DNA from 2 places in the Kitasatospora brasiliensis genome. Region 1 is predicted to be linked to the other one. Evidence: predicted binding sites of a transcription regulator. Region 1 holds the regulator's gene; the other holds the start of a gene.

Region 1 (15,935 bases):
GTAGACCTTGTTGTGGCGGCCCAGGTAGCAGGGGTCGTGGTAGGTGATCAGGCCCTCGACCGGGTTGACCGGGACGAGCTTGCCCTCGTCGATGAGGTGCTGGAGCAGCTGGGTGTGGTGGATGACCTCGAAGTGGCCGCCCAGCTGCGGGTACTCGTTGGCGATGGTGTTGAAGCAGTGCGGGCAGGTGGCCACGATCCGCTTGACCGGGGCGTCCTCCAGCGCGGCGTTCAGCGTCTCCACGTTCTGCGCGCCGAGCATCTGGAACAGGAACTCGTTGCCCAGGCGGCGCGGGGAGTCACCGGTGCAGGTCTCCTCCTTGCCGAGGATCGCGAACTTCACGCCCGCGGTGTGCAGCAGTTCGGCGAAGGCCTTGGTGGTCTTCTTGGCGCGGTCCTCCAGGGCGCCGGCGCAGCCGACCCAGTAGAGGTACTCGACCTCGGCGGGGTCGATGTCCTCGCCGATCACCGGCACCTGGATGCCGGTCTCCTTCTTCAGCTCCTTGACCCAGTCCAGGCGCGCCTTGGTGGCCAGGCCCCACGGGTTGCCCTTGTTCTCCAGGTTCTTGAGCATCGTCCCGGCCTCGGTCGGGAAGTTGCTCTCGATCATCACCTGGTAGCGGCGCATGTCGACGATGTGGTCGACGTGCTCGATGTCCACCGGGCACTGCTCGACGCAGGCGCCGCAGGTGGTGCAGGACCACAGCACGTCCGGGTCGATGACGCCGTTCTCCTCGGCGGTGCCGATCAGCGGGCGCTCGGCCTCGGCCAGCGCGGCCGCCGGGACGTCCTTGAGCTGCTCGGAGGTGGCCTGCTCGACGCCCTCCATGTCCTTGCCGCCGCCGGCCAGCAGGTACGGGGCCTTGCCGTAGGCGTGCTCGCGCAGGCTCATGATCAGCAGCTTCGGCGAGAGCGGCTTGCCGGTGTTCCAGGCGGGGCACTGCGACTGGCAGCGGCCGCACTCGGTGCAGGTGGAGAAGTCGAGGATGCCCTTCCAGGAGAAGTGCTCGACCTGGGAGACGCCGAAGACGGCGTCCTCGGCCGGGTCCTCGAAGTCGATCGGCTGACCGTTGCTGGTCATCGGGCGGAGGGCGCCGAGCGCGGTGCCGCCGTCCTCCTCGCGCTTGAAGTAGATGTTGAAGAAGCCGAGGAAGCGGTGCCAGGCCACGCCCATCGAGGGGTTGAGGCCGATGGTGGTCGCCCACGCGAACGAGATGCAGATCTTCAGCATCGCGAACAGGTAGATCAGGTTCTCCAGCGTGCCGTGCGACAGGCCGCTCAGCGCGGAGACCAGCGGGTACGAGACCAGGTGCTCCGGCCCGTACGAGTCGACGCCGTTGAGGGCGCCCTCCAGGGCGCGCAGCATCAGGATGCACAGGCCGATGCCGAGGATCGTGTACTCGACGTAGAAGGCCTGCCAGGCGATCGAGCCGGCGAACCGGGACTTGCGGCCCGACTTGGACGGCAGGCTCATCAGCCGGATCACGATCAGGACCGCGATGCCCAGCGTGGTGAGGGTGCCGATCAGCTCGACGAAGAGCTGCCAGATCATCCAGTGCCCGATGATCGGCAGCGCGAAGTCGGCGTCGAAGAGCTGGCCGAAGGCGTTGACGATGGTCAGGACCAGGCTGAAGAAGCCGACCGCGACGAACCAGTGGGCGATGCCGACGACCCCCCAGCGGTTCATCCTGGTGTGGCCGACGAACTCGGTCGCGAGGGTCTTCGCCCGCTGGGCGGGCTGTCCGAAGCGCGTGCCGTCGTCCGCACCGGTGCGGACCACCTTGTAGATGTACAGCGCCGCACGGGCGGCGAGCGCGGTGCCGATCACGAATGTGACCAGCGAGATGACGATCGCTGCTAGCTGCATCGGCTCTCCGTCTCCTGCGGCTTTGCGGTTGAGCAGGCTCTGCGGTTCTTGAAATCTTTGGAACTGAGTGTACTGGTCGGTAACTTGCCGGGCCGACGGCCCGGACATTACCGGTGGCTAACGGTTCTCCAGAAGATTCCCAAGCTATGGCGGCAGTCACGTGAGCGCACCCCCGCCACGGCGGGGCGGGCGGGGCGGAGGCCGCGACCCAAGCCTCGGCTCAGCAAAGTTGAGCGATGCGCACTCATACCTGTTGACGCCGGGCGTCGAGTCATGCATCCTTGAGCCCGTAAAGCTCAACTCTTCCGTGGAGGTATTTACGATGGCACGCGCGGTCGGCATCGACCTCGGTACGACGAACTCGGTCGTCAGCGTTCTGGAGGGTGGCGAGCCCACCGTCATCACCAACGCCGAGGGTGCGCGGACCACGCCGTCCGTCGTCGCCTTCGCGAAGAACGGTGAGGTCCTGGTCGGCGAGGTGGCCAAGCGCCAGGCGGTCACCAACGTCGACCGCACCATCCGCTCGGTCAAGCGCCACATGGGCACCGGGTGGAAGATCAACATCGATGGCAAGGACTTCAACCCCCAGCAGATCTCGGCCTTCGTGCTCCAGAAGCTGAAGCGCGACGCCGAGGCGTACCTGGGCGAGACCGTCACCGACGCCGTCATCACCGTCCCGGCGTACTTCAACGACTCCGAGCGCCAGGCCACCAAGGAGGCCGGTGAGATCGCGGGCCTCAACGTCCTGCGCATCGTCAACGAGCCGACCGCGGCCGCCCTCGCGTACGGCCTCGACAAGGACGACCAGACCATCCTGGTCTTCGACCTCGGCGGCGGCACCTTCGACGTCTCCCTGCTGGAGATCGGCGACGGGGTCGTCGAGGTGAAGGCCACCAACGGTGACAACCACCTCGGTGGCGACGACTGGGACCAGCGCGTCGTCGACCACCTGGTCAAGGTCTTCCAGGCCGGCCACGGCGTCGACCTGTCCAAGGACAAGATGGCCCTCCAGCGTCTGCGCGAGGCCGCCGAGAAGGCCAAGATCGAGCTGTCCTCGTCCTCCGAGACCTCGATCAACCTGCCGTACATCACGGCCTCGGCCGAGGGCCCGCTGCACCTGGACGAGAAGCTCACCCGCGCCCAGTTCCAGCAGCTGACCGCGGACCTGCTGGAGCGCTGCAAGGTCCCGTTCCACAACGTGATCAAGGACGCCGGCATCTCGCTCTCCGAGATCGACCACGTCGTCCTCGTCGGCGGCTCGACCCGTATGCCGGCCGTCGCCGAGCTCGTCAAGGAGCTGACCGGCGGCCAGGACGCCAACAAGGGCGTCAACCCGGACGAGGTCGTCGCCATCGGCGCCGCGCTCCAGGCCGGTGTCCTCAAGGGCGAGGTCAAGGACGTCCTGCTGCTCGACGTCACCCCGCTGTCCCTCGGCATCGAGACCAAGGGCGGCATCATGACCAAGCTGATCGAGCGCAACACCACGATCCCGACCAAGCGCTCCGAGATCTTCACCACGGCCGAGGACAACCAGCCGTCCGTGCAGATCCAGGTCTACCAGGGCGAGCGCGAGATCGCCGCGTACAACAAGAAGCTCGGCATGTTCGAGCTGACCGGCCTGCCGCCGGCGCCGCGCGGCCTGCCGCAGATCGAGGTCACCTTCGACATCGACGCCAACGGCATCATGCACGTCGGTGCCAAGGACCTCGGCACCGGCAAGGAGCAGAAGATGACCGTCACCGGCGGCTCCTCGCTGCCGAAGGACGAGGTCGACCGCATGCGCCGCGAGGCCGAGCAGTACGCCGAGGACGACCACAAGCGCCGCGAGGCCGTGGAGACCCGCAACTCCGCCGAGCAGCTCGTCTACTCGACCGAGAAGTTCATCGCCGACAACGCCGACAAGCTGCCGGGCGACGTCAAGACCGAGGTCGAGACCGCCATCGGCGAGCTCAAGGAGGCCCTGAAGGGCGAGGACATCGCGAAGATCCGCGAGGCCTCGGAGAAGGTCTCCACCACCGCGCAGAAGCTCGGCCAGGCGCTGTACGCCAACGCCGACGCCCCCGCCGGTGCCGCCGCTGCCGGTGACTCCGCCCAGGCCAAGGACGACGACGTCGTCGACGCCGAGATCGTGGACGACGAGAAGCCCAAGGGCGGTGCGGCATGACGGACAAGCCGCAGGGCGGCAAGCCCGGCGACGACTCCGCCGCCGAAGAGGCCGTGATCAAGGCTGCCGAGGAGGCCGCCGCGGCCGGCTCCGAGGGCTCCGGTTCGGAGGACCTCGCCGCCGCCAAGCGGGAGCTCGCCGAGCGCACCGGTGACCTCCAGCGCCTCCAGGCCGAGTACCAGAACTACCGCAAGCGGGTCGAGCGCGACCGGCTGACCGTCCGCGAGATCGCCGTCTCCAACATCCTGGAGTCGCTGATCCCGGTCCTGGACGACATCGGCCGCGCCCGCGAGCACGGCGAGGTGACGGGCGGCTTCAAGTCCGTCGCCGAGTCGCTGGAGACGGTCGTCGCCAAGCTGGGCCTCCAGCAGTTCGGCAAGGAGGGCGAGCCCTTCGACCCGACCATCCACGAGGCGCTGATGCACAGCTACTCCTCGGACGTCACCGAGGACACCTGCGTGCAGATCCTCCAGCCCGGCTACCGCATCGGCGAGCGGATCATCCGCCCGGCGATGGTGGCCGTCGCCGAACCCCAGCCCGGCAGCCAGGCGTCCTCGGACGCCGAGGCGAAGTCCGCCGACGCGGACAAGTCCGACGGTGGCTCGGACAGCTGACACCCTGTGACAGCTGACAACCAGTGCGCTGCGGAGTCGTACGCCGGCAAGTACGGCGGCCGGCTCCGCAGCGCACTGTCAACGGTCGTTCGCCGGGCGCCTGTTGACAGCTCTGTGACGATGGAATTCGGGAGGTGGCGGAAGCCGTGAGCGAGCGCAGCGAGCGAACCATGGAGGGGCGCGTGTACCGCTCAGCGGCTACCGAGCGCAGCGAGGTGGACGCATGAGTGGCAAGGACTTTGTCGAGAAGGACTACTACAAGGTCCTCGGCGTACCCAAGGACGCCACCGCCACCGAGATCAAGAAGACCTACCGCAAGCTCGCGCGCGAGTTCCACCCCGACGCCAACAAGGGTGACTCCAAGGCCGAGGAGCGGTTCAAGGACATCTCCGAGGCGTACGACGTCCTCTCCGACGAGAAGCGCCGCAAGGAGTACGACGAGGCCCGCACCCTCTTCGCCAACGGCGGCTTCCGGGGCGCCGGCGGCCCCGGTGGCGCCGGCAGCTACAGCTTCGACTTCGGCGACCTCTTCAGCGGCAGCCAGGGCGGCGGCGCTGCCGGCGGCGGACTCGGCGACGTCTTCGGCGGCCTCTTCAACCGCGGTGGCACCCGGCAGGCCCAGCCCCGGCGCGGCGCCGACGTCGAGACCGAGGTGACGCTCTCCTTCGACGAGGCGGTCGACGGCGCGACCGTCCCGCTGCGGATGACCAGCCAGGCCCCCTGCCGCAGCTGCAACGGCACCGGCGCCAAGGCCGGCACCACCCCGCGGGTCTGTCCGACCTGCGTCGGCGCGGGCACGGTCAGCCGCGGCCAGGGCGCCTTCGCGCTCTCCGAGCCGTGCAAGGACTGCCGCGGCCGGGGCATGATCGTCGACGACCCGTGCACCGACTGCCACGGCAGCGGCCGGGCCAGCTCGGCCCGCACCATGCAGGTCCGCATCCCGGCCGGCGTCCAGGCCGACCAGCGGATCCGGCTCAAGGGCAAGGGCGCCCAGGGCGAGCGGGGCGGGCAGCCCGGCGACCTCTACGTCACCGTGCACGTCGACCCGCACCCGGTCTTCGGGCGCAAGGGCGACAACCTCACCGTCACCGTCCCGGTCTCCTTCCCCGAGGCGGCGCTCGGCGCCACCATCGAGGTGCCCACGCTCAACGGCCCGGCCGTGAAGCTCAAGCTGCCGCCGGGCAGCGCCAACGGCCTCACCATGCGCGCCCGCGGCAAGGGCGCCACCCGCAAGGACGGCACCCGCGGCGACCTCCTCGTCACCGTCGAGGTCGTGGTGCCCCAGCACGTCACCGGTGACGCGCTGAACGCCCTGGAGCAGTACCGCGAGGCCACCGCCTCCGACGATCCGCGAGCCGCCCTGTTCCGGGCGGCGAAGGGAGCGTGACGACCAGATGTCCCCGATGAATCCGATCGACCCCGACACCCCGATCGGCGCCGGAGTCGGCGAGGGCCTGCCCGGCGCCGCCCCCCGCCGCACCCGCCGGGCCGCCGCGGCGGCGCCGCCGTACGTCCTCACCGAGGACACCCCGGTGTACGTCATCTCCGTGGCCGCCGAACTGTCCGGGCTGCACCCGCAGACCCTGCGCCAGTACGACCGCCTCGGCCTGGTCTGCCCCGACCGCACCGCCGGCCGCGGCCGCCGCTACTCCGCGCGCGACATCCAGCAGCTGCGCGAGGTCCAGCGGCTCTCCCAGGACGAGGGCATCAACCTGGCGGGCATCAAGCGGATCATCGAGCTGGAGAACCAGGTCACCGCCCTCCAGTCGCGCGTCGCGGAACTGATCGACTCCCTGGAAGGCGCCGCCAGCGCCCTCCAGCAGCGCGAGGCCGCCGTCCACGCCTCCTACCGCCGCGACCTCGTCCCGTACCAGCCCCCCACCTCCCACTCCAGCGCCCTCGTCGTCTGGCGCCCCAAGCGCTGACCGAGCCGCCCACCAGCCGCCGGCCCCTCCTCTCGGGGGGTGCCGGCGGCTGGCGTGTGGTGAGAGAGTGCGGTCGCGATCCCTCTCGGGGGGCTCAACGGATCTGGCATGCTAAAAATCGTTCAGCATCGGCGCTGATAGGACGCAGCTAGCACTACAACGGCAAGGAGTCACGAATGAGTGGACGAGAGCAGCCCCTTGCCGCCGGCTCGACCATCCTCTCGACAGAAGCGCGAGAGCTGTATCTCGCGGTCATCCGGGGAGATGGCAGTCTGCCGTTGGGCTCTGAAACCGACTTCTGCGATTCCGCGCGGGACGAGCTGGTGAGGATCGGACTTCTCGTCCCCGACACCGATGATCCGGATGTTTTCGTGGCCACCGATCCCACGCAGCTCTCGACAAGTCTCAGCACTTCCTGGCAGCGCCAGGCGCTGGAACTCCTGTCGCGCGCCGTATCCTTCCCCTCCGAACTCCAGGAGCTCGCCCGGGAATTCCATACCCCGAATAGCTCCGGAGGGTCGATAGAACACGTCCGCGGGAAGGCGCTGATCAGGCAGCGGCTGGAGCAGTTCAGAGATTCCGGATTCGGGGAGGCACTGGCACTCCAACCCGGCGGCCCCCGTCAGCCGGACCTCCTCGCCAGAATGATCGCCTACGATCTGAAGACGCTCCGCAGCGGCACGAAGATGCGGACGATCTACCACGCCAGCACCCGCTACCACCAGCCGACCAGGGATTACGTGGCCACGCTGGCGCAGGCCGGCGGTCAGTACCGAACCCTCGACGAGCCCTACACACGACTCATCGTGATGGACCGGCGGGTGGCCGTGATCCCGATCGACGACGACCTGAGCCTCGCGGCCTTCATCTACGACCCCGCCATCGTCGACTATCTCGCCAAGGAGGTGTTCGAGCAGTACTGGAGCCGCGCGCTGGAATTCGAGGGCGACCGTACGGTGCCCCAACAGGTGGTGTCCCGCCTCCGCCAGACGATCATCGACCAGATGCTCGAAGGCACCAACCACCGGGTGATCGCGCGGCGCCTGGGAATCAGTGAGCGGACGCTGGCAAGACACATAGCCGAAATGCGAGACGACTACAAGGTCGACTCGCTATTTCAGCTCGGATACGCACTCGGCCGAAAGGCCCAGGATTCCGTCGGCTGATTCGCCCGCCCACTTCACGCAAGGCCGCCGAATTTCCGGGGATTCCTGACGTGCGATCAGGAGTTCACCTGGCGGCCTTTACTGCCAGGAGATGTCGTCGGCAAGGCTCACGACGGCACTGACAGTGGTCGCGTCGTGCGAGTCGGCAGCATTCGCGAGCGAGCCGGCACCGGTCACCGCAGCGACGACGGCCAGCGAAAGCACTATCTTGCGGACAAATCGGCGCATATCGGCCACGCCCTCACTCTCTTGAGAAACCGTCAACTAGAAGCATCGAGCAGGATAACGGTTCACATACTGCTACGCGAGGGGGCTGCGCTCATCCGCCGCCGATGACGGGCTGTGCGTCATCTCCCTGCCAGTCATCCAGATGACACAGGACAACCCTGGACGCGGCGTTGCCCCGCGATGGACGATCAGTTCGCTCGCAATGGTCCGACAAGGCACCACACCTTGCCAATGTACCGTCAAATTCTAAACCGTTCATCAGCGGCATCAGTCCGCAGAGCAGCCCACATCCAACGCAGCGCCGACGCACACCCCCCCGGTCGGCCTTTCCCCGGAGTCGACATGACCGAGCCCTACCTGCGTCACCACGACAGCCAGGCCCCTGAGGGTCGGCGTGCACGTGTGTTCCTGGCCGCGCCGCTGATGCGGTTGACCGGCCCGGCCGACAGTGTGGTGACGCTCGCCAGCCGGACGCGGCTGACGACGCTCCGCACCACCCTGCTCCGCAGCGGTGCCGCCGTGTACAGCGCGCACCACAGCGACGCCTGGACCATCTCCGGCCGCGCGCCGGAGCCCCGCGTTCCGTCCGACTTCCGCGCCCTCCAGTCCGCGGACCTGGTCTTCGCCTACGTCGGGGCCCCCCTCTCGGCCGGCGTGAGCCTGGAGCTCGGCTGGGCGTCGGCGCTGCGCAAGCCCATCGTCCTGCTGGTCGACGAGGCCATCACCCACAACCCGCTGATCGCCACCATCGAGCAGGTCGCCCCCGTCCTGCCGCTGGTCTTCGACGACACCTGGTCACAGGAGGCCCTCAACCACACGGTGGAGACCGCGCTGGACTGGGCCGGCATGGCGCTCTCCCTGCGCGAGGGCTTCTGGACCGCCCCCGGCGAGCAGTTCAACGTCCCCCGGCAGCAGCACTGGCCGACCGGCGCCGCCACCGGCTGAGCCGCGGCTACCCATCGGACTCCCCCGTCCGGGTTCCCCGCATCCGCCAGCCCAGTTGGAACAGCGTCTCCGCGTCGTACAGCTCACGCAGCCGGGCGATGTGACCGGCGACGGTGCGTTCGCTCAGCCCCATCCGGCTGGCGATCGCCCGCTGCGTGAGGCCCCGGGCGAGGAGGCGGCCGACCTGCGTGTGGGGGGAGTACGGAGTGGAACCGCCCGACAGGGACTCCCAGTCCACGATCTGCGCCTGCTCCCACTGCCGTTCGAAGACCTCGACCAGGTACGTGACCATCGCGGAGTCCTCCACGACGGCGGCGACCGTGTGGTCCGACGCCGCCGGGACCAGCGCGACGGCCCGGTCGAAGATCAACGTCTTGGCGAACGGGCCGTCCAGCAGCCGGATCGGGGCACCGACCCGCGTCGAGTCCCGCGCGTACTCGACCGTTCGCGGGTCGGAACAGGCCAACGGCTCGAAGACGGTGAGCATCGCCCCACCCGCCTCCACGTAGCGGCGGGCCGCGTCGAGCGAGTCGGCCATGTGGGCGTGCGGGCGTGGCCCGCCGGGCTGGGCGCACAGGGCCTCGTGCGGATGGTCCTTGACGAGCTGGTAGATCAGGTGCCTGATCTCGACCATGCCCGCCACCCGCCGCACCCCGCCGGTCGACTTGTGCCGGCGCGGCACCGCGTCATAGGCCTGGGCCAGGTCCTCCAGCAGCTCCGGCACCAGCGTGGCCTTCGCGAGGAGGCGGGCGCTCTCCTCCCGCAGGTCCGCACCGATCCGCTCGCCCACCGCCCGGGGGTTCACCGCGCTGTAGGCGCTGTCCGCGACGCGCAGCACCAACAGCCCGACATCGGCGAGTTGCTTGATCGTCGGCTCGTCCTCGGGGCGGATGTCCCTGACGTGGAGGCGGCCGCCCTCCTTGAGGATCTCCCGGTAGAGATCCCGCGCCGCCGCGTCGGGCAGGTCGTGCTCAGACATGGCGGTCTCCCCTCATCTGCCAGCCGAGTTGGAACAGCGTCTCGGCGTCGTACTGTTCCCGCAGCCTGGCGATGTGCCCGGCCACCGTCCGCTCGCCCAGGCCGAGGCGGGTGGCGATCGCCCGCTGGGTGAGGCCCCGGGCCAGCAGGCGGGAGACCTGCTCGTGGACCGGGCTCTCGGGAGAACCGGCGGCCAGGGCGGCCCAGTTGACGCCCTCGGCGTGCTGCCAGAGCTGCTCGAAGGTGTCCGCCACGAAGGCGACCATCGCCGGGTCGTCGACCACGGCCGCGCTGGCGTAGCCGGGATCGGCGGGAATGACGGCCACCGTGCGCTCGAAGACCAGGAAGCGTTTGAACGGGACGGTGAGGACCCTGGTGGTGCAGCCGAGCGGGGTGACGTCGGCGGCGAAGCGGACGGTCAGCGGGTCCAGCTTGGCCGAGGCCTCGTAGAGGGAGCGCACGGTGCCGCCGCGCTCGTGGACCCGGCGGGCACGGTCGAGGGAGTCGGGGAGCAGTTCGGCCGGACGGGGGCCGCCGGGCTGGGCGGTCATGGTCTCGCCGGGGAACTCCTGGGCCAGGAGCTCGATTTCGTGCCGGATGTCCTCCTTCGCGGTGAGGTAGCGGACCCCCGCGGTGCCGTTCCGGTGCTTCGGGGTCGCGTCGTAGGCGCGGGTCAGTTCGCCCATCAGCTCGGGCAGTTGCTCGGCCTCCACGAGCAGTCGGGCGCTCTGCCGGCGGATCTCGGCGCCGATCCGCTCGGTGGCCGCCCGCGGATCGACCGCGCTGTACGCGGCGTCCTGCAACTGCGGCACCAGCAGCCCGAGTTCCACCAGCCGCCGGAGGGCCGGCCGGTCCGCCGCGGCGACCTCGACCGAGCGCACCCAGCCGCCCTCGCGCAGGATGGCGAGATAGAGCGCGCGGGCGTCGTCGTCAGGCATGGCGAAGCCGAGGTCGGTCATGACTGTTCCTCCCGCATCTGCCAACCCAGGTGGAAGAGGGTTTGGGCGCCGTAGCGCTCGCGCAGTCGGGAGATGTGGCCGGCGACGGTGCGTTCGCTGAGGCCGAGCCGGGTGGCGACGGCCCGCTGGGTGAGGCCGCGGGCGAGCAGCCGGCCGATCCGGACGGTGGTGGGCGGCGGCGGGTCGAGGTGCCGGTCGGCGGGGGTGGCGCGGGCCCAGTCGCGTTCGAACTGGGCGACCAGGTAGGCGACGGTGGTGGGGTCGGTGAGGAAGGTGGCGCGGTTGCGGTCCGCGTCGGCGGGGATGACGGCCACCGTACGGTCGAAGACCAGCACCCGCTCGTACGGTTCGGCGAGGACCCGGATCTGGGCGCCCCGACCGGTGCGCAGGGCGAGCTGGCTCAGCGCGGCGGGGTCGGCCACGGTGGCGGGCTGGTAGACCGTGCGCAGCGAGCAGCCGCGGCGGAGCAGCGAGAGGTCCTGGGCGAGGGCCATCCGGAGGGCTTCGAGCGGCCGCGGCGCGGGCTGGGCGGCCAGGACCTCCTCCCGGCACTCCGAGACGAGTTCGCTGATCCGTCGGCGGGCGTCGGCGGCCTCGTCGACGCTGCCGGGCCCGGGCTCGACGGCGCCGCGACCGACGGCCGGGAAGTCGACGGCCGGGAAGGCGACGGGCGGGGAGTCGGCGGGCGCGTGGCGGGCGGCGTCGTAGGCGTGGGCCAGCGGCGCGAGGGTGCCCGGCAGCCGCTCGGCGTGCAGCAGCAGGCGCAGGGCGCGGGCGCGCAGTTCCCCGCCGAGGCGGTCGCCGCAGGCGCGCGGGTTGGCGGCGGTCCAGCCGGTGGGGGTGGGGCTGAGCAGGCCGCGGGCGACGAGGGCGGCCAGGGCGGGGCGGTCGGCGGGGGTGAGGTCCGCGGGGCACAGCCGGCCGCCGCCCCGGACGGCGGCGAGGTAGAGGGCCCGCTCGGCCTGGCCGGGCTCATCGGTCATCGCGGGAGCCTCGCATCAGCCAGCCGAGTTGGAACAGGGTCTGGGCGCCGTAGCGGTCGCGCAGTCGGGAGATGTGGCCGGCGACGGTGCGTTCGCTGAGGCCGAGCCGGGTGGCGACGGCCCGCTGGGTGAGGCCGCGGGCGAGCAGCCGGCCGACCCGGTCGGGGATGGTGCGGGCGGGCCCCTGGCCGGGCGCGGCGGCTTCGGTGGTGTCGGCGCGCGCCCAGTCGCGTTCGAAGGCGCCGACCAGGTAGGCGATGGTGGCCGGGTCGGTGATGAAGGCGGCGGTGCTGTTGTCGTCGTTGGCGGAGATCACGGCGACGGACCGGTCGAAGACGATCAGCCGCTGGAAGGGCTCGTCGAGCACGCGGATGAGCGAGCCGTGCCGGGTGACCTCCTCGGCGTAGGCGAGGGCGGGCGGGTCGGCGAAGGCGACCGGCTGGTAGATGGTGCGCAGCGAGCAGCCGCGCTGGAGCAGTCGGACGTCCTGGCGCAGGGCGATCTGGAGGGTGTCGGCGGGCCGGTGGCCGGGCTGGGCGGTGAGGACCTCGGAGCGGCAGTCGGAGACCAGCTGGGAGATCCGCTGGCGGATGTGGACGTGTCCCTCGACGTGGACGGCGCCGCCGGCCCGGCCGGCCGGGCGGGGCATCGCGTCGTAGGCGCGGGTGAGGCCGTCCAGGGCGCCCGGGAGGTTCTCCGCGCGGACCAGCAGCCGGGTGGCCTCGCTGCGCAGTTCGGCGCCGAGGCGGTCGCTGACCGAGCGCGGGCTGACCGCGGTGTAGCAGCGGTCCATCGGGTTGGCCATCAACAGGCCGATGTCGATGAGCTGTTGGAGCGCGCCCTGGTCGACGTCCGCGACCTCGCCGACGGGCAGCCGGCCGCCCTCGGCGATGACGGCCAGGTAGAGCCGGCGGGCGGCCTCGTCGGGCTCCTCGCCCGCCGGTCCCCCGGGGTGCGGCGTGACCGCCGGTTCCGCCGTCACGTCGCACTCTCCCTGCCGGACGCCTCTCCCCTGGTGCTGCCCGTGCTCCCCTCCCGCACGGGCCGCGGCGCCGGTGGGCCGGTGGGGCTCACGGTGCCTGGTACCGGTACGGCGTGATCACGGGTCGGCGGTCACGGTACCGGGTGGGACAGCGGGCCCCCGGGCCCGGGTGCCGTCGCACGCCGGGTCGTCCGGGGGCCGCCATCGGTACGCCATGCCAGGGCGCTCCCGTCGAGGCGGAGCAGCAACGCCTCGCCGGGTCCGGTTCGGGGGCCATCACCACACATGGCCCCCGATCCGGTGCTCTTCCCCCCCGTTCCGCCGGTGCGGGATATCGCACCGGCGGCCATCTTGAAGAGCTAGTCGCCACCATCGGGCTGCGGTGCCCGGACGACTTGGCGTGCCTCCACCTTCACAGCGTGACGGCCGGTGAACAAGTGCAGCCCGAGTGCATGTTCGCGCAATTGCAGCTATCTGCAGCACGGCCCGGGTGCGGGGGGCCGGACGGCGGGTCGGATCGCGGTGAACACCGAGGCTGGCAACGGGTTTCGGCGTCACCGGGCACCACTGCCGGTTGGCGGTGCACGGTCATGCCCGCGGTGCACGTTCCTGCATCCGCGCCGTCGCCGACGACCTCGCGGCTCAGGCCCGCCAGTCCCCGACGACAGCCGCGCGGCTCAGGCCTGCCGGGCCAGCAGCCGCCCCCGCGCCAGCCCCGCCGCGGTGCCGCCGGCCGCGAGCACCCAGGCCAGCGCCAGCAGCAGGTACAGCCCGACGGCCAGGGCGCTGAAGCCCCCGAAGCCGGTGTGCCGGGCGAGCGCGGAGGCACCGGTGACGCAGGTGCCGACCGGGAAGGTGAACGCCCACCAGGTCATCGCGAACGTCATCCCGGCCCGCCGGGCGCGCAGGTTGGCGGTCAGCGCGACGGCCAGCCAGAGCATCGCGACGCCGATCACCGCCACCCCGTACAGCTCGGCGAGGTCGGTCATGGCCGGGGCCAGGGCGGGCAGCACCGGGCGGGCGGCGTCGGCGAGTTGGTGGATCGCGGTGACGGACTGGCCGAGCGGGCCGAGCACCAGGAACAGCGAGGGGGTGAGCGCCGGCGCCGGCAGCTTGCTGTGGAACAGGCCGGTGAACACCACCGGCAGCAGCACCAGGGTGGCCAGCAGCCCGACCCCGAACAGCGCCCAGCAGCCGTACAGCATGGCCTGCCGGGGCGTTCCGGCCGGCAGGTGCGGGACGAGCGCCGGGCCGCAGGCGGAGGCGACCAGCGGGGCGACCACCGGCAGCAGCCAGGTCGGATTGGCCTTCAGGACGGAGACCGGGTGCCGGGTGATCATCAGGTACGGGATGCCGCCGGCCACGACCAGCGCGTAGAGGGTGCCGACACTCCACAGCACCAGGTCCAGGGCGACCGCCGGGCCGGTGCCGATCACCCGGGAGCCGACCAGCAGGGTGCCCAGCCCGACCGCCAGCAGCGCCATCGGCGGGCAGCCGTAGAAGACCGCGGTCGCCGGGTCGTCCAGCAGCTGGGCGCGGGCCGCCTCCCGGTGCCGGGTGAGGTGGACCAGCCGGGCCCCGGCCAGCACCAGCAGGGCGGCCAGGCCGAGCGCCCACATCACCTCGCCGAGGACGGTCGACCCGGGCAGCCGCACCGGCAGGGCGGCGGCGCCGTTGGCCAGGATCGCGGTGCCCATCACGGCGGCGTACCAGTTGGGGCCGAGCCGGGCGAGGTCGTACCGCGGACGGCGGACGGCGGGGCGGACGAGGGGGTGGACGTCGGACACGGTGGACATGCCCTCCACCATCGGTCCGCAGGCGGACCACCGGTAGCGCCGAAGATTCGATGGGGGCATAGCCTGAACCTATGGCCCTCTCCTCGCACGTCCCCGAACTAGGCGCCCTGGAACTGCTGCTCGCGGTGGCCCGGCTGGGCAGCGTCGGGCGCGCGGCGGCCGAGCTGGGCGTCAGCCAGCCGACCGCCAGCGCCCGGATCAAGGGCATGGAACGGCAGATCGGCGTCCCGCTGCTGGACCGCTCGCCCCGGGGCAGCACCCCGACCGAGGCGGGCCGGCTGGTGGTCGAGTGGGCCCGGCAGGTGCTGGAGGCGGCGCAGGCCCTGGACGCCGGGATCGACGCGCTGCGCGGGCGGCGGGACGCCAAGCTGCGGCTGGTGGCCAGCCTGACCGTCGCCGAGTACCTGATGCCCGGCTGGCTGCTGGGCCTGTCCGAGGCCAGCCCGGGGACGGCGGTGACGCTGCGGACGGCGAACTCGGCGGACGTCGCCGGGCAGGTGCTGGCCGGCGAGGCCGACCTCGGCTTCGTCGAGGGCCCGTCCACCCCGCCCGGACTGGCCGGCACGGTGGTGGCGGCGGACCGGCTGGTGGTCGTGGTGGCGCCCAGCCACCCGTGGGCCCGCCGCCAGAGCCCGCTGACCGGCGCCGAGCTGGCCGCCACCCCGCTGGTGCTGCGCGAGCCCGGCTCGGGCACCCGGGAGGTGCTGGAGACGGCCCTGCGGCCGTACGGGGGCGCGGCCCGGCCCCGGATGGAGCTGGCCTCGTCCACCGCGCTGAAGGCCGCGGCGATGACCGGGGCCGGGCCGGTCTGCCTGAGCGACCTGGTGGTGGAGGAGGAGCTGGCCACCCGGCGGCTGGTCGAGGTGGAGCTGGTGCCGGAGCTGGACCTGCGGCGGCCGCTGCGCGCGGTGTGGCCGGCCGGGCAGCGGCCGGGCGGGCCTGCCCGGGAGCTGCTGGGGTTGACCAGGCGGTCCGCCAAACGTTCACCGAGGAGCCGGATGTTCACCGAAAATGTGGGCGCGAGGAAAGGTTGAGCGGAATAGACTCAACTTAGTGCATGCTGTACGCAGCAGTACGGCACTACCACCCGGTGCCGTACGGCCCGCAGCAGTGCACAAAGGTCAGTGCAAGACGGCTCAGCGCGAGACGGCTCAGCGCAGGACGAGAGGGAGGCCCCCCAGCAGTGGACGCCAGCAAGTTCACCACCAAGACCCAGGACGCCCTGGCCACCGCGATCCGGCAGGCCGGCGCGTCCGGCAATCCGGACGTCAGGCCGGTGCACATCCTGATCGCCCTGCTGGAGCAGCCCGAGGGCATCGCCCGGCCCCT
Region 2 (15,935 bases), on a different contig from region 1:
TCCAGCACCTCCAGCAGGGCGGCGGCCGGGTCGCCCCGGTAGTCGGAGCCGACCTTGTCGATCTCGTCGAGCAGGACGACCGGGTTCATCGAGCCGGCCTCCTTGATCGCCCGCACCAGGCGACCGGGCAGCGCGCCGACGTAGGTGCGCCGGTGGCCGCGGATCTCCGCCTCGTCCCGGACGCCGCCGAGCGCGACCCGGACGAAGCTGCGGCCCATCGCCTTGGCGACCGACTCGGCAATGGAGGTCTTTCCGGTGCCGGGCGGGCCCACCAGGGCGAGCACCGCGCCCCCTCGGCGGCCGCCGACCAGCCCGAGCCCCTGGTCGGCCCGGCGCTTGCGGACGGCCAGGTACTCGACGATCCGCTCCTTGACGTCGGCGAGGCCCGCGTGGTCGGCGTCCAGCACCGTGCGGGCACCGGCGATGTCGTACGCGTCCTCGGTGCGCTCGCTCCAGGGCAGCTCCAGGACGGTGTCCAGCCAGGTGCGGATCCAGGAGCCCTCGGGCGACTGGTCGGAAGCGCGCTCCAGCTTGTCGACCTCCTTGAGCGCGGCCTCGCGCACCTTCTCGGGCAGGTCGGCGGCCTCGACCCGGGCCCGGTAGTCGCCCTCCTCGTCGGCGGCCTCGCCGTTCAGCTCCGCCAGCTCCTTGCGGACGGCCTCCAGCTGGCGGCGGAGCAGGAACTCCTTCTGCTGCTTGGCCACGCCCTCCTCGACGTCCTTGCGGATGGTGTCGTTGACCTCCTCCTCCGCGAGGTGGTCGCGCAGCAGGGTCAGCGCGTACTCCAGCCGGGCGACCTGGTCGGCCTCCAGCAGCACCTTGAGCTTCTGCTCGGCGGTGGCGAAGGGCGCGTAGCCGATGTTGTCGGCGAGCTCGCCGACGCCCTCGATCTGCGCCACCCGGTCGACGATCTGCCAGGCGCCGCGCTTGCGCAGCCACTGGGTGGACAGCGCCTTGTACTCCTTGACCAGTTCGGCGGCCCGGCCGGCCACCGGGGTGCCGACCGAGGACTCCTTGAACGGCGTGGTCTCCACCCAGAGGGCGGCGCCGGGGCCGGTGGTGCCGACGCCGATCCGCGCCCGCCGCACGGCGCGCACCAGCGCGGCCGGCTCGCCGTCGGCCAGCCGGCCGACCTGCTCCACGGTCGCCAGGGTGCCGGCCGCCGCGTACGAGCCGTCCACCCGCGGCACCAGCAGGACCTGCGGCTTGCCGGTGCCGGTGGCCGCGGCCCGGGCGGCCTCGACCGCCGCGCGCACCTCGGTGTCCTTCAGGTCCAGCGGGACGACCATGCCCGGCAGGACGACCTCGTCGTCCAGCGGCAGCACGGGCAGGGTGAGCGGTGTGGACGTGGATGCCATGATCTCTCCCCAGTCAGCGAACTTGAGTCGACCTGACTAAGTCTTCGCGCCCGGCGAATGTTCCCCACGCCCGGTTCGCCGTGAGCGAACACGAATCGACACGGAATGCACCACGTCCGACTCCGTCAAAAGCGCACCAAAAACACCTCAAGGGAGTCTTAAGAGACCCTGATGAAAAGGTCACCCGTCGCGGGCCGCGCCCGACCGGGCGGCGGTGTCAACGCGCCGTCCACGCCCGCGCGGGAGCACTGCCCGGAGCCGTCACGGCGGCCGGGCGCGGCCGGGGCGGGCGCCGCTCGACCCGTCGCAGCCAGCGCCACAGCGCGACCCCGGTGAGCACCGCGGCCGGGTGCCCCACCCCGGTGATCACGTCCCGGTCGCCGGCGATCTGCCCGGCGATCATCAGCCCGACGCCGCCCAGCGCCAGCACCCGCCCGGGCCGGGAGAGCAGCCCGGCCACCGCTCCCAGACAGGCGAGCACCCCGTAACTGACCCCGATGTCCAGGTAGTCCATCACCTCGGGCGCCATCCGCCCGGTCTCCACGGCGGTGATCACCACGCCCTGGGAGAGCAGCGTCGCCACCACGTGGCCGACCGCGAACACCGCCGCCGCCCTGGCCGGGCCGACCCTGCGCTCCAGCGGCGCCAGGGTGAACGCGAATCCCCACAGGTACGGCATCCACACCTCGCCGGCCACCCAGAATCCACTCAGCACAAGGGCGCGCAAAGGATGCTGGAGCAGGTTGTGCCCGTCCGAACTGGAGGCTTCCTGCAAGCGCTGGACGAGTTCCGGATCCGCGACTTTGGCGAAGGTCGTGGTGGCTCCCACGACGGCGAGATATCCGAGTGTGAAGGGCGTCCGACGGGGCATCGGCACTCGTTCCAGCAGCCACTCCAGGACTCCGGCGCGCAGCCCGAGCCGGAGCATTCCGTACGGCACCGCCGCGGCTCCGCTCCCGTCGGCACCCCGCCGAACTCCCGCCATGCCGCCTCCGCTCCGCGCCGCGTCCACCGGCCCCCGCCAGGTGCCCAACGTACCGGCGCGGGCCCCGGTTTCCGCCCGGCCGGGAGTTGTCGCGGACACGGTACGTCGAGGTTCTGAGAGGCACCTGGGAAAAGCCCGTGAAGACCGTCGCCGCGGCGGACCGCCGGATTCCCGGCATTGGTCCAGACCTTCTCCCCAATAACGCGGCAGCACGGCCTCTGACCGGCGACTTGGCGTCAACTGGACTGCATACGTACCGTTACGCAGAGAAAATTCGCCGGGTAAGGTATCGGCCCGTGCCCACTCGTGCAGTGGGTCCGAGGGCGGCCCGACAGCCGGCCCACGGGCCGGAAACGTCCGGTCCACCTGCCGGGAAGCATCCGCTGTCCGTACGCTGCGAAGTGCGCGGGAGAAGTGGGCGGCCGACCATCCGTCCTCGGCTCCCGATCGCGCGACGGGACGGCGGACCCGGCACAGTCCACGACGGAACAAGACTACGAGCGGAGCCCGCCATCCCCACAGGTGGCCGGCCCGCAGCCCTGGGGGCGGTGGCGTGACCGTGACAGAAATTCAGCAGGACAACCACAACACCGGTGGCACTGTGAGCAGCCAGCGCAGAGTCCTGGTGGTGGAGGACGAGCCCACGATCGCCGAGTCGATCGCCGCCCGTCTGGGCGCCGAGGGCTTCAAGGTCGCCGTGGCCCACGACGGCCCCGGCGCGGTCGACGGCTTCCACACCTGGCAGCCGGACCTGGTGGTCCTCGACATCATGCTGCCCGGCTTCGACGGCCTGGAGGTGTGCCGCCGGATCCAGGCCCAGCGCCCGGTGCCGGTGCTGATGCTGACCGCCCGTGACGACGAGACGGACCTGCTGGTCGGCCTCGGCGTGGGCGCGGACGACTACATGACCAAGCCGTTCTCGATGCGCGAACTGGCCGCCCGCGTCAACGTCCTGCTGCGCCGCGTCGAGCGCGCCCAGCAGGCCGCCCGCACGCCCGCGCTGGGCAGCCTGCGCTTCGGCGAACTGGAGATCGACCACGTGCAGCGCCGGGTCCGGCTGGCCGCGGGCGACGTCCACCTGACGCCGACCGAGTTCGACCTGCTCGCCTGCCTGGCCGCCCAGCCGCGCGCGGTGCTCACCCGTGAGCAGCTGCTGGCCGAGGTCTGGGACTGGACCGACGCCTCCGGCACCCGCACCGTGGACAGCCACGTCAAGGCGCTGCGCCGGAAGATCGGCGCCAGCTGGATCCGCACCGTCCACGGCGTCGGCTACGCGCTGGAGGCCCCGCTCTCCTGACGGCGATCCGCCTCGAAGACGGGCCACCGGGGGCCCGTGTCGGGGACGACGCCGTGCCACCACGCGGGGACCACAGGAGACCATGACCTTTCCACAGCAACGCAACGGGGAATCCGACGGCGCGCGGCCGCAGAACCTGGCCGCCCGCGCCGCCCATCGGGTCTGGGCCGACATCAGGCCGCTCGACCCGGTCCGGTCGATCAAGGGCAAGCTCGCCCTGCTCGTGGTCGTCTCCGTGTTCCTCGCCACCGGGATGGTGGTGATGGCGATCCGGTCCGAGACCCAGATCCGGATCATCATGATCTTCTCCATGATCGCCTCGCTGCTCTTCATGCAGTTCCTCGCGCACGGGCTGACCGCCCCGCTGCGCGAGATGACGGAGGCCTCCCGCGCGATGGCCTCCGGCGACTACAGCCGCCGGGTCGAGGTGAGCTCGCGCGACGAGATCGGCGAGCTGGCGGCCGCCTTCAACGCGATGGCCGCCGACCTCCAGGCCGCCGACCGGCACCGCCGCGAGCTGGTCGCCAACGTCTCGCACGAGCTGCGCACCCCGATCGCCGCACTGCGCGCCGTCCTGGAGAACGTGGTGGACGGTGTCGTCCAGCCCAATCCGGCCACCCTGGGGGCGGCGCTGGAGCAGACCGAGCGGCTCGGCCGCCTGGTCACCCACCTGCTCGACCTCTCCAAGATCGACGACGGCGTGGTCGACCTGGACGCCCGCCGCTTCGAGGTGCGCGAGTTCCTGGACGGCGTGCTGCGCGGGGTCACCGTGGACGGCGCGACGGCCGGCGGCGCCTTCTCCCGACGCGGGGACGTCCGGCTGGCCCTGGAGGTCAACCCGGCCGGCCTGACCGGCGTGGCGGACCCGGAGCGGCTCCACCAGGTGGTCGCCAACCTGGTCGACAACGCCTGCAAGCACTCTCCGCCCGGCGGCACCGTGACGGTGCGGGCCAGGCCGGAGGGCGAGACGGGCGGCCTGCTGCTGGAGGTCGAGGACGAGGGCCCCGGCATCCCCCCGGCCGACCGCACCCGGGTGTTCGAACGGTTCGGTCGCAGCGGCACCGCGACCGCCGCCGGTCCGGGCGCGGACGGCGGCACCGGACTGGGCCTGGCCATCGCCCGCTGGGCGGTCGACCTGCACGGCGGGCGGATCGCGGTGGCCGAGTCCCCGCGCGGCTGCCGGATCGAGGTCCGGCTGCCCGGCCCGCGACAGGGCGATGGTCAGGACATTTGTCACAAGTCCGACACAGAGCCACACAAAGATCGTTAGAAGATTTGGTCGAGGTTTTGTCCGATTTCGTCCGGGTATGAACCCTGTTCGACGCCGATCGGTTCCCCTCAGATACGGCTTTCTAACGTACTTTTTCGGCCAAACTCCAGGTCAGGACTGTGATCTGGACGACGCCTGGCCCCCGGGGACTGCGCGATCACCGGTCAGGGGCGTAGCCTTAATCCCCGCTGTCCAAACATCCCAAAAGGAAGCGGAAGAGGGCGGTTGCCGCCGTGTCGCCACAGTCCCCTGAAACCCCCAACAGCTCGGCAAGCTCCACTGGCTTCGGCCCCAATGAGTGGCTCGTCGACGAGATCTACCAGCAGTACCTCCAGGACCCGAACTCGGTCGACCGAGCCTGGTGGGACTTTTTCGCCGACTACAAGCCCGGTACCGAGGTGACCCCAGTGACCCAGGCCGCGACCCAGGCCGGCTCCACGCCGACCCCTGCCGCTGCCCCCGCGCCCGCCGTTCCCACGGCCGCGCCCGCCACCGCTCCGGCTGCCCCGGCCCCGGCCCCGGCCGCCGCTCCGGCCCCGCTCGCCGCCGCGCCCGCCGCGCCCCCGGCCCCCAAGGCCGCCCCGGCGCCGGCCGCGCCCGCGACCGCCGCCGCCGGCCCCGAGCTGGTCCAGCTGCGCGGCCCGGCGAAGGCCGTCGCCACCAACATGGACGCCTCGCTGGAGGTGCCGACCGCGACCTCGGTCCGCGCCGTCCCGGCGAAGCTGTTGATCGACAACCGCATCGTCATCAACAACCACCTCCAGCGCGCGCGCGGCGGCAAGGTCTCCTTCACCCACCTGATCGGTTACGCCCTGGTCCAGGCCGTCAAGGCCGCCCCGGGCATGAACTACAGCTACAAGGTGGAGAACGGCAAGGCCTTCCTGGTCAAGCCGGAGCACGTCAACCTGGGCCTGGCCATCGACCTGGTCAAGCCGAACGGTGACCGCCAGCTGGTCGTCGCGGCCATCAAGAAGGCCGAGACCCTCGACTTCTTCGGCTTCTGGCAGGCCTACGAGGACATCGTCCGCCGGGCCCGCGCCAACAAGCTGACCATGGACGACTTCACCGGCGTCACGGTCTCGCTGACCAACCCCGGCGGCATCGGCACCGTGCACTCCGTGCCGCGCCTGATGCAGAACCAGGGCACCATCGTCGGCGTCGGCGCCATGGAGTACCCGGCCGAGTTCCAGGGCTCCGCCCCGGAGACCCTGTCCCGCCTGGGCGTCTCCAAGATCATGACGCTGACCTCGACCTACGACCACCGCGTCATCCAGGGCGCGGCGTCCGGCGAGTTCCTGCGCGAGATCCACCGTCTGCTGCTCGGCGAGAACGGCTTCTACGACGAGATCTTCGAGTCGCTGCGGATCCCGTACGAGCCGGTCCGCTGGGCCACCGACGTCGCCACCACCCACGACGACGAGGTCAACAAGACCGCGCGCGTCATGGAGCTGATCCACTCCTACCGGGTCCGCGGTCACCTGATGGCCGACACCGACCCGCTGGAGTACAAGCAGCGCAAGCACCCCGACCTGGACGTCACCACCCACGGCCTCACCCTGTGGGACCTGGAGCGCGAGTTCGCGGTCGGCGGCTTCGGCGGCCAGAAGATGATGAAGCTCCGCGACATCCTCGGCCTGCTGCGCAACACGTACTGCCGCACCGTCGGCATCGAGTACATGCACATCCAGGACCCGACGCAGCGCAAGTGGCTGCAGGACCGCCTGGAGAAGCCGTACACGAAGCCGGAGCGCGAGGAGCAGCTGCGGATCCTCCGCCGCCTGAACTCGGCCGAGGCCTTCGAGACCTTCCTCCAGACCAAGTACGTCGGGCAGAAGCGCTTCTCGCTGGAGGGCGGCGAGTCGCTCATCCCGCTGCTGGACGCCACCATCGACGCCGCCGCCGAGCACCGCCTCGACGAGGCCGTCATCGGCATGGCCCACCGCGGCCGCCTGAACGTGCTGGCCAACATCGTCGGCAAGCCGTACGGCAAGATCTTCGGCGAGTTCGAGGGCAACCTCGATCCGAAGTCGATGCACGGCTCCGGCGACGTCAAGTACCACCTGGGCTCCGAGGGCACCTTCACCGGCCTGGACGGCGAGACCATCAAGGTCTCGCTCGCCGCGAACCCCTCCCACCTGGAGGCCGTGGACCCGGTCGTCGAGGGCATCGCCCGCGCCAAGCAGGACATCCTGGACCAGGGCGGCACGACCTTCCCGGTGCTGCCGATCCAGATCCACGGTGACGCGGCCTTCGCCGGCCAGGGCGTCGTCGCGGAGACCCTGAACATGTCGCAGCTGCGCGGCTACCGCACCGGCGGCACCGTGCACATCGTGGTCAACAACCAGGTCGGCTTCACCGCCGCCCCGGCCAGCAGCCGCTCGTCGATGTACTCCACCGACGTGGCGCGGATGATCGAGGCCCCGATCTTCCACGTGAACGGCGACGACCCGGAGGCCGTGGTCCGCGTCGCGCGGCTCGCCTTCGAGTTCCGCGAGACGTTCCACAAGGACGTCGTGATCGACCTCATCTGCTACCGCCGCCGCGGTCACAACGAGGCCGACAACCCGTCTTTCACCCAGCCGCTGATGTACGACCTGATCGACAAGAAGCGCTCGGTGCGCAAGCTGTACACCGAGGGCCTGATCGGTCGCGGCGACATCACCATGGAAGAGGCGGAGCAGGCGCTCCAGGACTTCCAGGGCCAGCTGGAGAAGGTCTTCGCCGAGGTCCGCGACGCGGCCCAGGCGCCGGCCGACGCCACCGCCGGCAAGCCGGTCGCCGACTTCCCGGTCTCCATCCAGACCGGCATCTCCCAGGAGATGGTCAAGCGGATCGCCGCCTCGCAGGTCAACCACCCGGACTGGCTGACCGTCCACCCGCGCCTGGTGCCGCAGCTCCAGCGCCGCGCCGCCTCGGTCGAGGACAACACCATCGACTGGGCGATGGGCGAGACCCTCGCCATCGGCTCGCTGCTCATGGAGGGCCACCCGGTCCGCCTGGCCGGCCAGGACAGCCGCCGCGGCACCTTCGGCCAGCGGCACGCCGTCCTGATCGACCGCAAGACCGGCGAGGACTACACCCCCCTCCAGTACCTCACCGAGGACCAGGCCCGCTACACCGTCTACGACAGCCTGCTGTCGGAGTACGCGGCCATGGGCTTCGAGTACGGCTACTCGCTGACCCGCCCGAACGCGCTGGTCATGTGGGAGGCGCAGTTCGGCGACTTCGTCAACGGCGCGCAGACCGTGGTGGACGAGTACATCGCCTCCGCCGAGCAGAAGTGGGGCCAGCACTCCGGCGTCACCCTGCTGCTGCCGCACGGCTACGAGGGCCAGGGCCCGGACCACTCGTCCGCCCGCCCGGAGCGCTTCCTCCAGCTGTGCGCGCAGAACAACATGACGGTCGCCATGCCGACCCTGCCGTCGAACTACTTCCACCTGCTGCGCTGGCAGGCGCACAACCCGCACCACAAGCCGCTGGTCGTCTTCACCCCGAAGTCGATGCTGCGTCTGAAGGCCGCGGCGAGTGCGACGGAGGAGTTCCTGTCCGGCTCCTTCCGCCCGGTCATCGGCGACTCCACCGTCGACCCGGCGCAGGTCCGCAAGGTGATCATCACCGCCGGCAAGTTCTACTACGACCTGGAGGCCGCCCGCACCGAGCGCGGCGTCACCGACACCGCGATCGTCCGGGTCGAGCGGCTCTACCCGCTGCCGGTGGCCGAGCTCCAGGAGGAGCTGGCCCGCTACGGCGACGACGTCCAGTTCGTCTGGGCCCAGGAGGAGCCGGCCAACCAGGGTGCCTGGCCGTTCATCGCGATGAACCTGGTCGACCACCTCCAGGTCGTCATCGGCCGCAGCGGCGGCGACGCCCGTCTGCGCCGGGTGGCCCGTCCGGCCGCCTCGTCGCCGGCCGTCGGCTCGGCCAAGCGGCACGCCGCCGAGCAGCAGGCGCTGGTCGAGGAGGTCTTCGCGCTCTGACGCGCCGAGACCCCCGCTGTTCGAACGCCCGCGGCCCCGCTCTCCCCACCGGGAGGGCGGGGCCGCGGGCGTTCCCGTAGGTCCCAGCTCTGCAACCAAACCCGAACCCCGGTGTGCGAGCTCCTGACGGGTCGATAGGTTATGCCTCGCCGGTCGGCAGCCCCGGCGCCCGTCGTCGCGCCCGGCCGCCACGGCCGTACCGCCTCACCGCACTCCCAGGGGGATCCACCAGATGACCGCCGACACGCCTCGGGACGCCGACCGGCTCCCGCCGGTCTTCCAGCCGCTCCTCCCGGACGACCCCCGGGACGTCGGCGGCTACCGGCTGTTCGCCCGGCTCGGCGCCGGCGGCATGGGCCGGGTCTACCTCTCGTACACCCCGGGCGGGCGCCCGGTCGCGCTCAAGGTGGTGCGCCCGGAGTTCGCCGAGGACGGCGAGTTCCGCCGCCGCTTCGCCCAGGAAGTCAGCAACGCCCAGCGCATCCACGGGCTCTACACCGCCCAGGTGATCGACTCCGGCGGCCTGGACTCCGACGCCCCCTGGCTGGTCACCGCGTACGTGCCGGGCCCGTCCCTCCAGCAGGTGGTGCGCGAGCACGGCGCGCTGCCGGCGCGCACCGTGCTGCTGCTGATGGGCGGCATCGCCGAGGCCCTCCAGGCGATCCACAGCGTCGAGGTGGTCCACCGCGACCTCAAGCCCGCCAACGTGCTGGTCGCCGGGGACGGCCCGCGGGTGATCGACTTCGGCATCGCCCGGGCCGCCGACGCCACCGCGCTGACCGGCACCGGCTACCGGATCGGCTCCCCCGCCTTCATGTCCCCCGAGCAGGCCCAGGGCCGCCCGGTCACCCCGGCCACCGACGTCTTCGCGCTCGGCGCCCTGGCCGCGTACGTGGCCGGCGGCACCGCGCCGTTCGGCGACGGCCCGGACACCGCGGTGCTCTACCGGGTGGTGCACGAGGAGCCGGACCTGACGGCCGTCCCGGCGGACCTGCGCGAGCTGATCCAGCGCTGCCTGGCGAAGAGCCCGGAGGACCGCCCGAAGCCCGCCGAGATCATCCAGGTGGCCCGCAACCACCCGGAGGTCGGCGGCCAGCTGCGGTTCGGCGACGACTGGCTGCCGCGCCAGGTCAACACCGAGATCACCCGCCGCTCCGACCTGCCCAAGACGCCCCCCACCCCGCTGCCGGCCGCGCCCGCCACCTCGCCGAGCACGCCGCCCGCGATGCCGGCCGCTCCCCCGCCGCCGGCCGCCGCCCCGACCCACCCGGCGACCGCCGTACACCCGCCGCGGCAGCCCTCGACGCCCCCGCCCGGCTTCGCGCCGCCGCCGGTCGGCTCGTACGGCGCCCCGCAGCCGCCCACCGAGTCGCCGACCGCCCCGGTGCGGCCCACCCCGCCGACCGCCCACCTGCGGCCGGAGCCGCCGACCTACGACACCCCGCCGCCCGGCCCGGTGGTCACCGCCGCCCCGGCCCCCGAGCCGGAGCCGGAGGCCCGGCGCAAGGGCGGGGTGTCCTGGAAGATGCTGCTCACCGTCGCCCTGGTGATGGCCGTCGGCGGCACGGCCGGCGGCGTGGTGCTGATGAAGAAGCTGGACGACGGCAAGACCCCCGAGGCCAAACCGGCGGTCACCGTCACCCGGCCCTCCGACCCGCTGCCGCCCGCCTCGACCGCCCCGACCCGGCCGTCCCCGTCGGCGACGTCGGCCACCTCGGCCACCTCCGCCCCGGCGGTCTCCGCCGGCCCGGCGAAGTACACGGTCGTCTACGAGGACCGTGAGCTGACCGCGCCGAGCCGCAGCTACAACTTCGACCTGACGGCGGGCAAGGTGGCCCCGACCACGAGCGGCAACGCGTGGGTCCTCAGCCCGAACTACGGCAAGCTCAGCTACGACGGGGACGCCTACATCCCCCAGGACTCCACCCTGACGCCCGAGCAGTGCTCGGCCGCCGTCGAGAAGGAGCCGGCGGGCAACCTGGACTACAACGCCCTGCCCCAGGGCCGGTTGTTCTGCGTCCGCAGCCGCACCAACGGCAACATCGCGATCGCCAAGGTCGTCTCCATCGACGACAACAGCGGCTCGGTCAAGCTCTCGCTGGCGCTCTACCGCAAGGAAGGCTGACCGGACCCGTCTATCCTGACCAGGTCAATCCCCATCCGACCGGAGCGAACCGTGTACTTCACCGACCGAGGCATCGAGGAGCTGGAGAACCGGCGCGGCGAGGAGGAGGTCACCCTGGGGTGGCTGGCCGAGCAGCTGCGCACCTTCGTGGACCTCAACCCGGACTTCGAGGTCCCGGTCGAGCGGCTGGCCACCTGGCTGGCGCGGCTCGACGACGAGGACGACGAGTGACCCGGTGAAAGCCGGCGTCAGGCCCGGGAGGCAACCGCCTCCCGGGCCTGACGCGTGTCCGGGGCCGGAAACCCGTAGGGGAGGGCTCCGGGGCGGGTCGGGGTCGGGTTCGGGGATCGGCACGCTTGACTCTCCCGGTACGCGATATATCGTCTTTAGAAGAGAACGCGATACATCGCGATCCGCGACGGGAGGCGGCAGAGATGAGCCAGTGGACGGTCGAGGGCACCGAGAGGATCACCTTCGACGAGACGGTGCGCGCGCTGCACGTGCGGACCATCGAGGGCACCGTGAACGTGGTCGCGGCCGAGGGCCCGGCCCGTCTGGAGGTCACCGAGCTGGTCGGCGACCCGCTGCACGTGACGCTGGTGGACGGCGTCCTGACGGTCACCTACAAGGACATCAACAGCTGGGGCGAGTTCGGCGACTGGCTCAAGTCGGTCGGCTCGGTGAAGAACTTCTTCGGCACCTTCAAGCGCAAGCGGATCGCCGGCGTCACGCTGACCGTCCCGGCCGAGGCCGAGGTCAAGGTCGGCACCGTGTCGGCCGACGCCACCGTCAGCGGCGTCTCCGGGCACGTCTCGGTGCAGAGCGCCAACGGCGACACCACCTTCGCCGGGGTGACCGGCCGGATCGACGCGACCACCGTCACCGGCGACGTGGACGCCCAGGCCGTGGGCGGCCAGCTCAAGGTCAACACCGTCTCCGGCCGGCTCACCGTGATCGCCGGCACCGCCGACCGGGTCCAGGCCAACACCGTCACCGGCGCCGTCACCCTGGACCTCGACGTGGCCGGGGAGACCGACGTCAAGGTCAACACCGTCAGCGGCCCGGTCGTGGTCCGGATCCCCTCCGTCGCCGACGCCACCGTCCAGGCCGGCTCCACCAGCGGCGACGTCTCCAGCACCTTCGAGCAGCTCCAGATGAGCAGCACCTGGGGCGCCAAGAAGATCTCCGGCCAGCTGGGCGAGGGCCGCGGCAACCTCAACGTCACCACCGTCTCCGGCGCCGTCACCGTGCTGCGCCGCCCCGACGCGGAGGACGAGGGCCCGGTGGTGGTCAAGGAGCTTCCGGCCGGCCCCGGCACGCCCAACCTCACCAAGGAGGCCTGACATGACCCCCGTGTTCGGCCACGGTCGGCTCCGGCTCTACCTGTTGAAGCTGCTGGACGAGGCGCCGCGGCACGGTTACGAGGTGATCCGGCTGCTGGAGGAGCGGTTCCAGGGCCTGTACGCCCCCTCGGCCGGGACGGTCTACCCGCGGCTGGCCAAGCTGGAGCAGGAGGGCCTGGTCACCCACACCACCGAGGGCGGCCGCAAGGTGTACCGGCTGACCGACGCCGGACGCACCGAACTCGAAGCCCGGCAGGGCGAGTTGGACGAGCTGGAGCTGGAGATCCACGACTCCGTGGCGCAGCTCGCCGGGGCGATCCGGGAGGACGTCCGGGACAGCGCCAAGGACCTGCGCGAGGAGCTGTGGAACGCCGCGAAGCAGGCGCCCCGGCCGGAGCGCACCGAGCGGCCCGGGGACCCGTGGGCCGGGCCCTGGGGCGAGAACGAGTCCTGGCAGCGCGCCAAGGAGGAGTTCGCCCAGTTCAAGCAGCAGGCCAAGGAGCAGGCCAAGCGCGCCCGGGAGCAGGAGAAGGCCGCCAAGGCCAAGGCGAAGGCCGCCGAGGAGGAGGCCCGCCGGCTGCGCGAGCAGGCCAAGGCCTCGCGCACCGCCGCCCAGCAGGAGGCGCTGCGGATCAAGCGCCGCGTCGAGCAGCAGGTGCGCGAGCACGCCGCCAAGGGCGACTGGCCGACCGGGCTGGCCGAGGGCCTGTCCGAGCTGACCAAGGGCCTGTCCGGGCTGGCCGACGCGGCCCGCTGGGGCCATGTCGCGGAGGAGCCCGCCGAGAAGGTCACGGTGACCAGGATCGACCTGGACGAGGACGAGCCCGGCACCCCGGCCGACCTGCCCTCGTGGGCCCGTACCGACCCGGCCGGGGACCCGGCCCGGGAGCTGGAGCGGCTGCTCGACCGCTTCCGCGACCAGGTCCGCGACGCGGCCCGGGACGGCGGGGTGGGCCCGGACCGGCTGGCCGAGGCCGGCGCGGTGCTGGGTGCCGCGGGCGAGCGGCTGAAGCGGCTGCTCGGCTGAGCATCCGTACGGTCCGGCCCGGTGCCTCTCGATGGAGGGCGCCGGGCCGCCGTGGGTGTCAGGACGTCAGGGCGTGAGGACGATCTTGCCGAAGACGTCGCCCTTGGCCAGCCGGGCGAAGCCCTCTCGCGCCTCGGCCAGCGGCAGCACCGAGTCGATCACCGGCCGGACGCCGGTGTTGGCGCAGAACGCGAGCAGCCCGGCCAGCTCCTCCTTGGTGCCCATGGTCGAGCCGACCACCTTGAGCTCCAGGAAGAAGATCCGGTTCAGCTCGGCGGAGCCGGGGTTGGGGCCGGAGGTGGCCCCGGAGATGACGATGGTGCCGCCCGGGCGCAGCGACTTCACCGAGTGGGACCAGGTCGCGGCGCCGACCGTCTCCATCACCGCGTCCACCCGCTCGGGCAGCCGGGCACCGCTCTCGAAGGCCGCGTCGGCGCCGAGCTCCACCGCCCGGGCGCGCTTGGCCTCGTCCCGTCCGGTGACCCAGACCCGCAGGCCGGCCGCCTTGCCGAGGACGACCAGCGCGGTCGCCACCCCGCCGCCGGCCCCCTGGACCAGGACGGTGTCTCCGGGCTTGACCCCGGCGTTGGTGAACAGCATCCGGTAGGCCGTCAGCCAGGCGGTGGGCAGGCAGGCGGCCTGTTCGAAGCTCAGTCCGGCGGGCTTGGGCAGCAGGTTCCAGGTGGGCACCGCGACCTGCTGGGCGAAGGTGCCCTGGTAGCGCTCGGTGAGGATGGAGCGCGGCTCGTCGGGGCCGACCCCGTGGCCGCTCTGGCCGATCACCGAGTGGAGGACCACCTCGTTGCCGTGCTCGTCGACGCCGGCGGCGTCGCACCCGAGGATCATCGGCAGCTTCTCGGCGGGCAGGCCGACCCCGCGCAGCGACCACAGATCGTGGTGGTTGAGGCTGGCGGCCCGGACCGTGACCACGCTCCACCCGGGACGGGCCTGCGGCTCGGGGAGGTCACCCAGCTCCAGCCCGCTCAGCGGGTCGGCGGCGTCGATACGTGCGGCGTAGGCAGCGAACATGCCACCGCACGATAGCCGCGACGACCCGGGGCCGGAACCACGTCACGATGTGACGCGTGTCCCGGCCCCGGGTTGTTTGCGGATCGTCAGATCCGCGCCACGCCCTCGGCCCGGGCGGCCTCGGCGACGGCCTTGGTGACCGCCGGCGCGACCCGCTCGTCGAACGGCGAGGGGATGACCTTCTGCGGCGTCAGCTCGTCGGCCACCACGCCGGCCAGCGCCTTGGCGGCGGCCAGCTTCATGCCCTCGGTGATCCGGGAGGCGCGGACCTGGAGGGCGCCCGCGAAGATGCCCGGGAAGGCCAGCACGTTGTTGATCTGGTTCGGGAAGTCGCTGCGGCCGGTGGCGACCACGGCGGCGTACTTGTGCGCGACCTCGGGGTGGATCTCCGGGGTGGGGTTGGCCATCGCGAAGATGAACGCGCCCTCGGCCATGGTCGCCACGACCTCCTCCGGGATGGTGCCGCCGGAGACGCCGATGAACACGTCGGCGCCGGCCAGCGCCTCGGCCAGCGAGCCCTTGAGGCCGGTGCGGTTGGTCCGCGCGGCGATCTCGGCCTTGACGTCGGTGAGGTCGCCGCGGCCCTCGTACACCACGCCCTTGCGGTCGCAGACGGCCACGTCGCCGATGCCGGCCGCGACCAGCATCTTGGCGATGGCGATGCCGGCCGCGCCGGCGCCGGAGATGACGGCCCGCAGCGAGCCGATCTCACGGCCGGTCACCTTGGCCGCGTTCCACAGGGCGGCGGTGGAGACGATCGCGGTGCCGTGCTGGTCGTCATGGAAGACCGGGATGTCCAGGGCCTCCTGGAGCCGGCGCTCGATCTCGAAGCAGCGGGGGGCGGAGATGTCCTCCAGGTTGACGCCGCCGAAGGAGGGCGCCAGCCGGACCACGGTCTCGACGATCTCGTCGACCCCGGTGCAGTCGAGCGCGATCGGCACCGCGTCCACGCCGGCGAACTGCTTGAACAGGATCGCCTTGCCCTCCATCACCGGCAGCGAGGCCTGCGGGCCGATGTCGCCGAGGCCCAGCACCGCGGTGCCGTCGGTGACCACCGCGACGGTGTTGGACTTCCAGGTGTAGTCGTTGACCAGCTCCGGCTGCTCGGCGATGGCCGTGCAGACCCGGGCGACACCGGGGGTGTAGGCGAGGGACAGGTCGTCCGCGTCGCGCACCGGGACGGTCGCCCGGATCTCCATCTTGCCGCCCCGGTGGAGCGCGAAGACCGCGTCGACCGGATCGTCGGTGTCCTGAGTACTGCTGTGGATGATCTCCGCTGCCACGATGACCTCTTCGTCAGTGATCTGGCGAGGGCACACGACCGACGGGCGAACGACCCGTCCGGAAACCGGAAACCGGGTACGCCGAAGCGGACCCGGGGAGAGGGTCGGGGCGCTGCCGTCGGGCGGCGCCCTCGGATGAGGGTGTTATTGGGTCTGGTGTTGTCCGTGTTGTGCTTCCCGCCCGAGCGTAGGTCGGACGAGGGCATCGCACCTATGCCTTTTCGTCCTCGTCACGTACGGT

The links. The regulator HspR, encoded in region 1, represses chaperone genes until heat shock. The targets are predictions, from matches to a motif close to TTGAGNNNNNNNNNCTCAA.
Region 2: lon (endopeptidase La) is a predicted target of HspR. The motif match lies at 1,381-1,399, and genes of this name have one in related genera.

Annotation. Positions count from the first base shown of each region.
Region 1 is NZ_JAUOOW010000002.1:350,551-366,485, reverse strand. It holds gene QWJ13_RS09515 ((Fe-S)-binding protein) at 1-1,866, opposite strand, end outside; gene dnaK (molecular chaperone DnaK) at 2,189-4,030, shown strand; gene grpE (nucleotide exchange factor GrpE) at 4,027-4,644, shown strand; gene dnaJ (molecular chaperone DnaJ) at 4,868-6,031, shown strand; gene QWJ13_RS09495 (heat shock protein transcriptional repressor HspR) at 6,039-6,569, shown strand; gene QWJ13_RS09490 (helix-turn-helix domain-containing protein) at 6,746-7,735, shown strand; gene QWJ13_RS09485 (hypothetical protein) at 7,814-7,972, opposite strand; gene QWJ13_RS09480 (hypothetical protein) at 8,306-8,908, shown strand; gene QWJ13_RS09475 (LuxR C-terminal-related transcriptional regulator) at 8,916-9,887, opposite strand; gene QWJ13_RS09470 (LuxR family transcriptional regulator) at 9,880-10,845, opposite strand; gene QWJ13_RS09465 (helix-turn-helix domain-containing protein) at 10,842-11,828, opposite strand; gene QWJ13_RS09460 (LuxR family transcriptional regulator) at 11,818-12,810, opposite strand; gene QWJ13_RS09455 (TDT family transporter) at 13,488-14,606, opposite strand; gene QWJ13_RS09450 (LysR family transcriptional regulator) at 14,678-15,640, shown strand; gene clpB (ATP-dependent chaperone ClpB) at 15,790-15,935, shown strand, end outside.
Region 2 is NZ_JAUOOW010000005.1:318,768-334,702, forward strand. It holds gene lon (endopeptidase La) at 1-1,358, opposite strand, end outside; gene QWJ13_RS20985 (rhomboid-like protein) at 1,576-2,298, opposite strand; gene QWJ13_RS20990 (response regulator transcription factor) at 2,903-3,640, shown strand; gene QWJ13_RS20995 (sensor histidine kinase) at 3,723-4,910, shown strand; gene QWJ13_RS21000 (multifunctional oxoglutarate decarboxylase/oxoglutarate dehydrogenase thiamine pyrophosphate-binding subunit/dihydrolipoyllysine-residue succinyltransferase subunit) at 5,144-8,887, shown strand; gene QWJ13_RS21005 (serine/threonine-protein kinase) at 9,120-11,012, shown strand; gene QWJ13_RS21010 (DUF6104 family protein) at 11,064-11,243, shown strand; gene QWJ13_RS21015 (DUF4097 family beta strand repeat-containing protein) at 11,447-12,355, shown strand; gene QWJ13_RS21020 (PadR family transcriptional regulator) at 12,357-13,382, shown strand; gene QWJ13_RS21025 (zinc-binding dehydrogenase) at 13,449-14,411, opposite strand; gene QWJ13_RS21030 (NAD(P)-dependent malic enzyme) at 14,498-15,694, opposite strand.